Microscilla marina ATCC 23134: one gene and its partner. The main gene of each other region encodes a partner of the protein of the gene in region 2 in a complex. Links are inferred from orthologs where the notes say so. Each region holds a gene or a part of one and is shown on either strand. Other genes may lie near its edges.

Region 1 (3,234 bases), on a different replicon or contig from region 2:
CTCTGCCACTTTTATTCGCAAAAGTATCAAAGCACAAAAATCTATCAGATACCTGGTACCCGAATCGGTAGATTTGTACATCAAAGAAAAGAGGTTTTATCTATAGCATTTCTTATGTTGCGGAATATAAAAAAGCGTTGCCAATGATTTTATAATCATTGGCAACGCTTTTTTTGTTTACCTGTGGGTGATTGATTATTTATTTCTGCTAATATAGATTTTACGTCCACGGTCATTCAAATAATAAATGCCTTTGTTGTTTTTGCTAAACTTTCGCCCAATAAAAGGTTTCTGAGCATTTGCTTGGAGGTGTCTTACTGTAGGCTTGGCACCCGACCAGTAGATTTGTTGTTTGCTACCTCTACGCGATGGTTTGTACACATAGTTGCGGGTGTTTACTGCTATTCGGCTTTTAATCAGGTGACTTTTCAATACATACCCCTCGTATTCCCCTTCGCCTTTGAGTTTTACATTTACATACGCCCAAATACTGTTAGACGATTTTCAAGGCTTACCAAGTCTACCTTCATTACCTCACAACCAGCGTGCAACACTGCTTGAACATCGGAAGATACTGCGGGTTTTTCAAACAAATTGGAATTACTTACTTTAATGTAAGCCGTTTGAGCCATGGCAAAAGAAGTGATCAGTAAAGCCATGTAAGTAATGATAATTTTTTTCATTGATATTTAATTTAACTACGCGGTTCGTATTTTAATAATGCAAATATCTATAATTATATTAAGTAATCAAATACTAAATTGTACTTAGCTAAGCAAATTTTTTTGCAGTTTTTACTATAAAAACTTTAACTTTCTGTATTTGAGTAGGTTTATGGTATTTGTAAGCAATGCCTTGTTTCTAAAAAAAATGACAAATGAAATAGTCTTGTGTGTACAAACTATGCTGAATGGTGGGAGTGAGAGGAAGGGGCAGAGAAGAAAAACAAAAAAATACAGCGCAAAAATTATAATATCAATGCACAAGCTACTAACTTGCGCATCTAAAAGTGAAGATATAAATTATTATATGGAGGCTGTTTTACTTTTAGAAGATCAGACCATTTTTCGAGGCAAAGCCTTGGGCAAAATTGGTACTACTACAGGCGAGTTGTGTTTTAATACTGGTATGACCGGATACCAGGAGATATACACCGACCCATCTTATTTTGGGCAAATCGTCATCAATACCACCTCACACATTGGTAACTACGGAACCATCGACGAAGACAATGAGTCGAGCAGTGTGAAAATAAACGGAATGGTATGCAATTATTTCTCACCCATTTATTCCCGCAAAACTGCTGATAGTTCGCTCCAAGATTACCTGGAAGCTGCCAACTTGGTAGGCATAAGCGATATAGATACCAGAGCATTGGTAAAGCATATTCGGCACAAGGGAGCAATGAACGCAGTTATTTCTTCAGAAAATACTGACCTTGAATTTTTGAAAACTAAATTGGCTGAAACTCCTTCAATGGATGGTCTGGAGCTTGCCTCTAAGGTAACTACTACGGAACCTTACTTTGTGGGCAGTGAAGGTGCCAGGTTTAGGGTGGCAGTGCTTGATCTAGGGATCAAAACCAACATTCTGAACAATTTCCACGAGCGTGATTGTTACTGTAAGGTGTTTCCTGCAAAAGCTTCTTTGGAAGAAATGCAAGAATTTCAACCTCACGGCTACTTTATTTCTAATGGACCTGGCGATCCGGCATCTATGCCTTATGCAGTTGAAACAGTGAAAGAAATGCTGGCAACCAATACTCCAGTATTTGGTATTTGTTTGGGGCACCAGGTAATTGCCTTGGCAATGGGGGTAAAAACCTATAAAATGCATAATGGGCACCGTGGCTTGAATCACCCTGTCAAAAACCTCATTACAGGTAAGAGTGAAATTACTTCGCAAAACCACGGTTTTGGTGTAGACCGCAAATCGGTTGAGGGCAACAAGGACATCATTGTTACTCATGTAAACCTCAACGATGATACGGTAGCAGGCATTAAGATTAAAGGCAAGAAAGCATTCTCGGTACAATACCACCCTGAGTCTTCGCCGGGTCCGCACGACTCTCGTTATTTGTTCGACGAGTTTATTCGCCTCATGGCAGATTAAAATACATCATTTATCAAAAGCTTCCCTATTTGAATTAGGAAGTATTCAATAAGTTTTTGTCCCACACCTAAAGCGGCTATTAAGCAGGCTTTAGGTGTTTTTTTATTTACTCCCGAAGCCTGTTGGTTTGATCAAATGCAAATACATGTAGAGTGGATAGAAAGACAAGGATATTTGTTGTATCAAACTAAGGCACATATACCCGACTTTCCGCACCTGTGTAGCTAAAACCGAGTAATTTATTAAACCACTGTTTATGAGGCGTTTATTCAAGGAGATAGTATTTCCTAACTTCTTGCCCCAGTAACCTAATGACCTTTGTATGCATCTCATTCATATTAAGAATGAGCATAGGTTGTTCTTGATTAACCCACAAGCAGTGAATGCCTCTAAAAAACTCGAAAATCCATTTCATTGTGGGTTTTTGAGTTTCTTTTTTAGTTTGATCCAGGACAAACTCCTTTTCCTGCTGCAGGTTTTTTCTTAATTCTCTCTCCAAAGCTGCATACACCATCAGCGACAATGCCATAATCATGAGTATAGCTTCAAGTCTCTCTGGCTTTTTTACAAAGAAGCTATCAGCAAGGAAAGCTTTATCTTTCAAAAACCTAAAACCTTTCTCGACATTAGATTGTCCTTTGTAAGCCAGTAGTTTATGTCCATTCCCCCACCTTTGTGCTGTATCATTGGAAGCAATCACAAACTTGCCCTGTTTTTGTCTTAGTTGTTCATAGTGTGTGAGTTTGGTTAGTGGACACCCTGTAATACGATACCCTATGGTCTGTTTTTGAGCTCCTTTGGGAGGTTTACCTGGTTTTTTAAACCCCTTGACTTGTTGAAAATTCAGGTCTTCTATTGACAAGTACTGGCACTTTTTTGAAAATTGTTCCCAGGCTTTTTCTGCATCCTGTTTACAGCTAAAAACCTTTTTGCAAAGCTTGATAAAGTCTTGGTGCTCTTCACTGCTTTTTTTTAGGTAACGTTTTTTCAAACTATGAACATCTCGCTTATAACCTGCCTCAGAAAAGACAACCATCCATTCTTGTCTTACACCTCCATAGCTGTTGCATACTTTCTGGTAGCGGTAGTTTTTCAATTTTTCTTCTGTGAAGAATTGCATAT
Region 2 (3,882 bases):
ACTGGTATTGATCAACAAGTCACCTAAGGTATAAATATTCATCTGAAGCAACAATTGGATCCCAACTTTCCCGTCCGGGCTTCTCGTGGTGCCATGGGCTCCTCTGGCATCCATCACACACCTGCGCCCTATTTTTACATAGCGGGCATACAAAGCAAATTTTTTACTTCCTACTATTTTAAGGGTCGATTTATCGTGCATAATGAGTGTATCGCACACCACTACGCTTTGACTTATCTGATAAGTTTTTTTCCTGTCAACTTCTATCTTGTGGCATTTAAGACTATCTGTTCTACTGCTCTTGGTCATACTTTGCGCCTGTAAAGTACCTACACCAATGGTGAGGCAATAAATTAAAAGTAACTGTTTCATTTGGTCTGTTTTGTGTTACTTTAGTTTTACTCCTATTGAAAGAGATAAAGGAAAAATAATCACCTACCTAATTCATTTCTTTGGGGCATACCACTCATTTTTACCAGAGATAGCCCATCCTCAAGTTAAAAACAGTTGAAAATCTACATAGTCTTCCCTCCATACCCTTAGTCATATAATGCTTATATTCAGGGTGTTAAAAAATAACATGAGAAAAATCAGACAAGCCTTGTTATAAAAAGTTTAGTTTCTATAATTTTGTGCAATTTTAAGCATCATCATTTTAGTACATCAATTAATATTAGTAATGCCCAAAAATACCAATATTAAATCTGTATTGATCATAGGTTCAGGACCTATTGTGATCGGTCAGGCTTGCGAATTTGACTACTCTGGCTCTCAGGCTGCCCGGTCTCTCAAAGAAGAAGGCATAGAGGTTACTCTTATCAACTCTAATCCGGCAACGATTATGACTGATCCGAGTATTGCGGATCATATATATCTTAAACCGCTTAATAAAAAGTCTATCATTGAGATTCTCGAAGCACACGACATAGATGCTGTATTGCCTACAATGGGTGGACAAACAGCCTTAAACCTGTGCATTGACTGCCAAAAAGCAGGCGTTTGGGAGAAGTTCAATGTAGAGATTATTGGGGTAGATATAAACGCAGTAGAAACTACCGAAGACCGAGAGCGGTTTCGTTTGCGTATGCACGAGCTTGGCGCCAATGTGTGTAAAGGTAAAACCGCAACTTCTTTTCTGAAAGGAAAAGAAATTGCCCAGGATGTAGGCTTTCCCTTGGTGATTCGTCCTTCATATACACTGGGTGGTTACGGGGGAGGTTTTGTCCACTCCGAAGAAGAGTTTAATAAGGCGCTTACCCGTGGTTTAACAGCATCGCCTATTCATGAGGTGTTGATTGAACAAAGTATTTTGGGTTGGAAAGAGTTTGAGTTGGAACTGCTCCGCGATAGTGCAGGTAACGTGATCATTATTTGCTCTATTGAGAATGTAGACCCTATGGGTATCCATACCGGGGACTCTATCACTGTAGCACCCGCTATGACGCTGTCTGACAAACACTATCAGGCAATGCGTAACCTGGCAATTAAAACAATGAATGGTATTGGGCAATTTGCCGGAGGCTGTAACATTCAGTTTGCTGTAAACCCCGAAAATGACGATATCATAGTGATTGAGATCAACCCAAGGGTTTCGCGTTCGTCGGCGTTGGCTTCTAAAGCCACTGGGTACCCTATTGCCAAGATCGCGGCTAAGCTTGCCATTGGCTACAACCTCGATGAGTTGAAAAACCAGGTAACCAAGACTACTTCGGCTTATTTTGAGCCTACCATTGATTATGTAATTGTAAAAATACCACGCTGGAACTTTGAGAAGTTTCAGGGAGCCGATACCAAACTTGGGCTGCAAATGAAGGCAGTAGGTGAGGCTATGGGCATTGGGCGTAACTTTCAGGAGGCATTGCAAAAGGCTTGTCAATCGTTGGAAAACCGACGCAATGGGCTGGGAGCTGACGGCAAGGAGCTGACCAACCAGCAAGAGGTGTTAGATAGCCTTGAAAACCCCAGCGGTGACCGCATCTTCCATATCAAAGACGCCTTTACTATGGGGATTAGCTTCCGTACTATTAAGAAGCTGACCAAAATGGATGATTGGTTTTTGTATCAGATAGAAGAGCTGGCAAAGCTGGATAAAGTCATCCAAAAATATACCTTGGACAATGTACCTGCCAAACTTATACAAGAAGCCAAGCAAAAAGGCTATGCCGATCGTCAGATTGCCCACTTGTTGGGTTGCCTGGAAAGCGAAGTATTCCATAAACGTGCAGAAATGGGGGTTCGCAGGGTATACAAACAAGTAGATACTTGTGCAGCTGAGTTTGAGGCAAAAACCCCTTATTACTACTCTACTTTTGGTACATCACTCGATGCCTCGTTTGAGGGCGGAGATGCTGACGATACTTTTGACAGTGTAAATGAGTCGGAGGTAACTCCAGCCAAAAAGAAAATCATTATTTTGGGCTCAGGCCCTAACCGCATTGGTCAAGGCATTGAGTTTGACTATTGCTGTGTGCACGGGGTACTTGCCGTAAAAGAGGCGGGTTATGAAGCCATCATGATCAACTGTAACCCCGAAACAGTGTCTACAGATTTTGACATTGCCGATAAGTTGTATTTTGAGCCGGTGTTCTGGGAACATATTTATGACATTATTCTGCACGAAAAACCAGAAGGAGTTATTGTTCAGCTAGGGGGGCAAACAGCACTTAAACTTGCCGAAAAACTAGACCGTTACAATATTCCTATCATTGGTACTTCTTATAAGGCACTCGACCTTGCCGAAGATCGTGGGAGTTTTTCTACCTTGCTCAAAGAAAACGATATTCCTTACCCTGAGTTTGGCTCGGTGAGTACTACTGAGGGAGCCCTTGAGCTTTCTAAAAAGCTGGATTTCCCATTGTTGGTTCGCCCATCTTATGTGTTGGGGGGCAACAAGATGAAAATCGTAATTAACGAGCAAGAACTGGAAGAGCACGTAGTAGATGTGTTGAACTATTTCCCAGACAATCAGATTTTGTTAGATCATTTTCTTGATCAAGCAATTGAGGCAGAAGCTGACGCTATTTGTGACGGCGAAAATGTGTATATCATTGGTATTATGGAGCACATAGAGCCGGCTGGTATCCACTCAGGAGATTCGCACGCGGTACTGCCCCCATTTTCATTGAGCCCATTATTGATGGAAAAGATTGCGCAGTATACCAAAAAGATTGCGCTGGCGCTGGATACAGTAGGGCTTATCAATATTCAGTTTGCTATCAAAGGCAATGATGTGTATGTGATTGAGGCTAACCCAAGGGCATCGCGTACTGTACCATTTATTTGTAAGGCGTACAAAACTCCTTACATCAATTATGCAACTAAGATTATGCTGGGTGATAAGAAGTTGGCAGACTTTGATCTTGACAAATCGGCTACGTCGTGGTTTGTGCCCGTAGGACAAGGTTATGCCATCAAAATTCCGGTATTCTCGTTCAATAAGTTCCCAAATGTAAACAAGGAACTAGGTCCAGAGATGAAGTCTACCGGAGAAGCTATTTATTTTATCAAAGACCTTCAGGACGAAGAATTTGAAAAGGTATACAGCGAACGTAATTTGTTCTTGAGCAGGTAATTTAAACATCACTTGCTTCTTGACCATTCTTTATTAAAGCCTTGCTTACTTTCTAGCCCGAAAGTTGGTAAGGCTTTTTACATAAATACTTGTTTAATATAATGCATTTTAAACCCCCAAAAACGCTTGAAACGTATCTAAACTTATCAACCATCTAAAAAAATAACCCATGGCTTTATTTAAAAACAAACTCAAAAGTTTTCAGGAACAAGCGACTCAGGAAAAACAAGCACTACAGCAACAAATAGAGCACCTGAAAACACAAAACCAGGCGCTGGCCAAACAAAACAACAATTGGCAACAGCAAAACC

The links. The genes of interacting proteins can lie anywhere in the genome.
Region 1: the proteins of carB (region 2) and carA are in contact, whole or in part, in a solved structure (PDB 1KEE), measured with the Escherichia coli proteins. The link is inferred for Microscilla marina ATCC 23134 from one-to-one orthologs.

What each region holds. Positions count from the first base shown.
Region 1 is NZ_AAWS01000026.1:95,347-98,580, forward strand. Bases 214-3,045 are described here. They hold carA (glutamine-hydrolyzing carbamoyl-phosphate synthase small subunit), read left to right. Parts: upstream 214-978; coding sequence 979-2,112; downstream 2,113-3,045. Other genes in these bases: M23134_RS22180 (hypothetical protein), read right to left, coding at 214-432; M23134_RS22185 (hypothetical protein), read right to left, coding at 474-683; M23134_RS22195 (IS1634 family transposase), read right to left, coding at 2,378-3,045. Outside these bases: nadD (nicotinate (nicotinamide) nucleotide adenylyltransferase), read left to right, coding at 1-106; more of M23134_RS22180, read right to left, coding at 196-213; more of M23134_RS22195, read right to left, coding at 3,046-3,234. UniProt on the Escherichia coli protein: Small subunit of the glutamine-dependent carbamoyl phosphate synthetase (CPSase).
Region 2 is NZ_AAWS01000046.1:34,750-38,631, reverse strand. What follows is about bases 292-3,771. They hold carB (carbamoyl-phosphate synthase large subunit), read left to right. Parts: upstream 292-679; coding sequence 680-3,571; downstream 3,572-3,771. Other genes in these bases: M23134_RS29170 (hypothetical protein), read left to right, coding at 3,741-3,771; M23134_RS29180 (hypothetical protein), read right to left, coding at 292-372. Also shown: more of M23134_RS29180, read right to left, coding at 1-291; more of M23134_RS29170, read left to right, coding at 3,772-3,882. UniProt on the Escherichia coli protein: Large subunit of the glutamine-dependent carbamoyl phosphate synthetase (CPSase).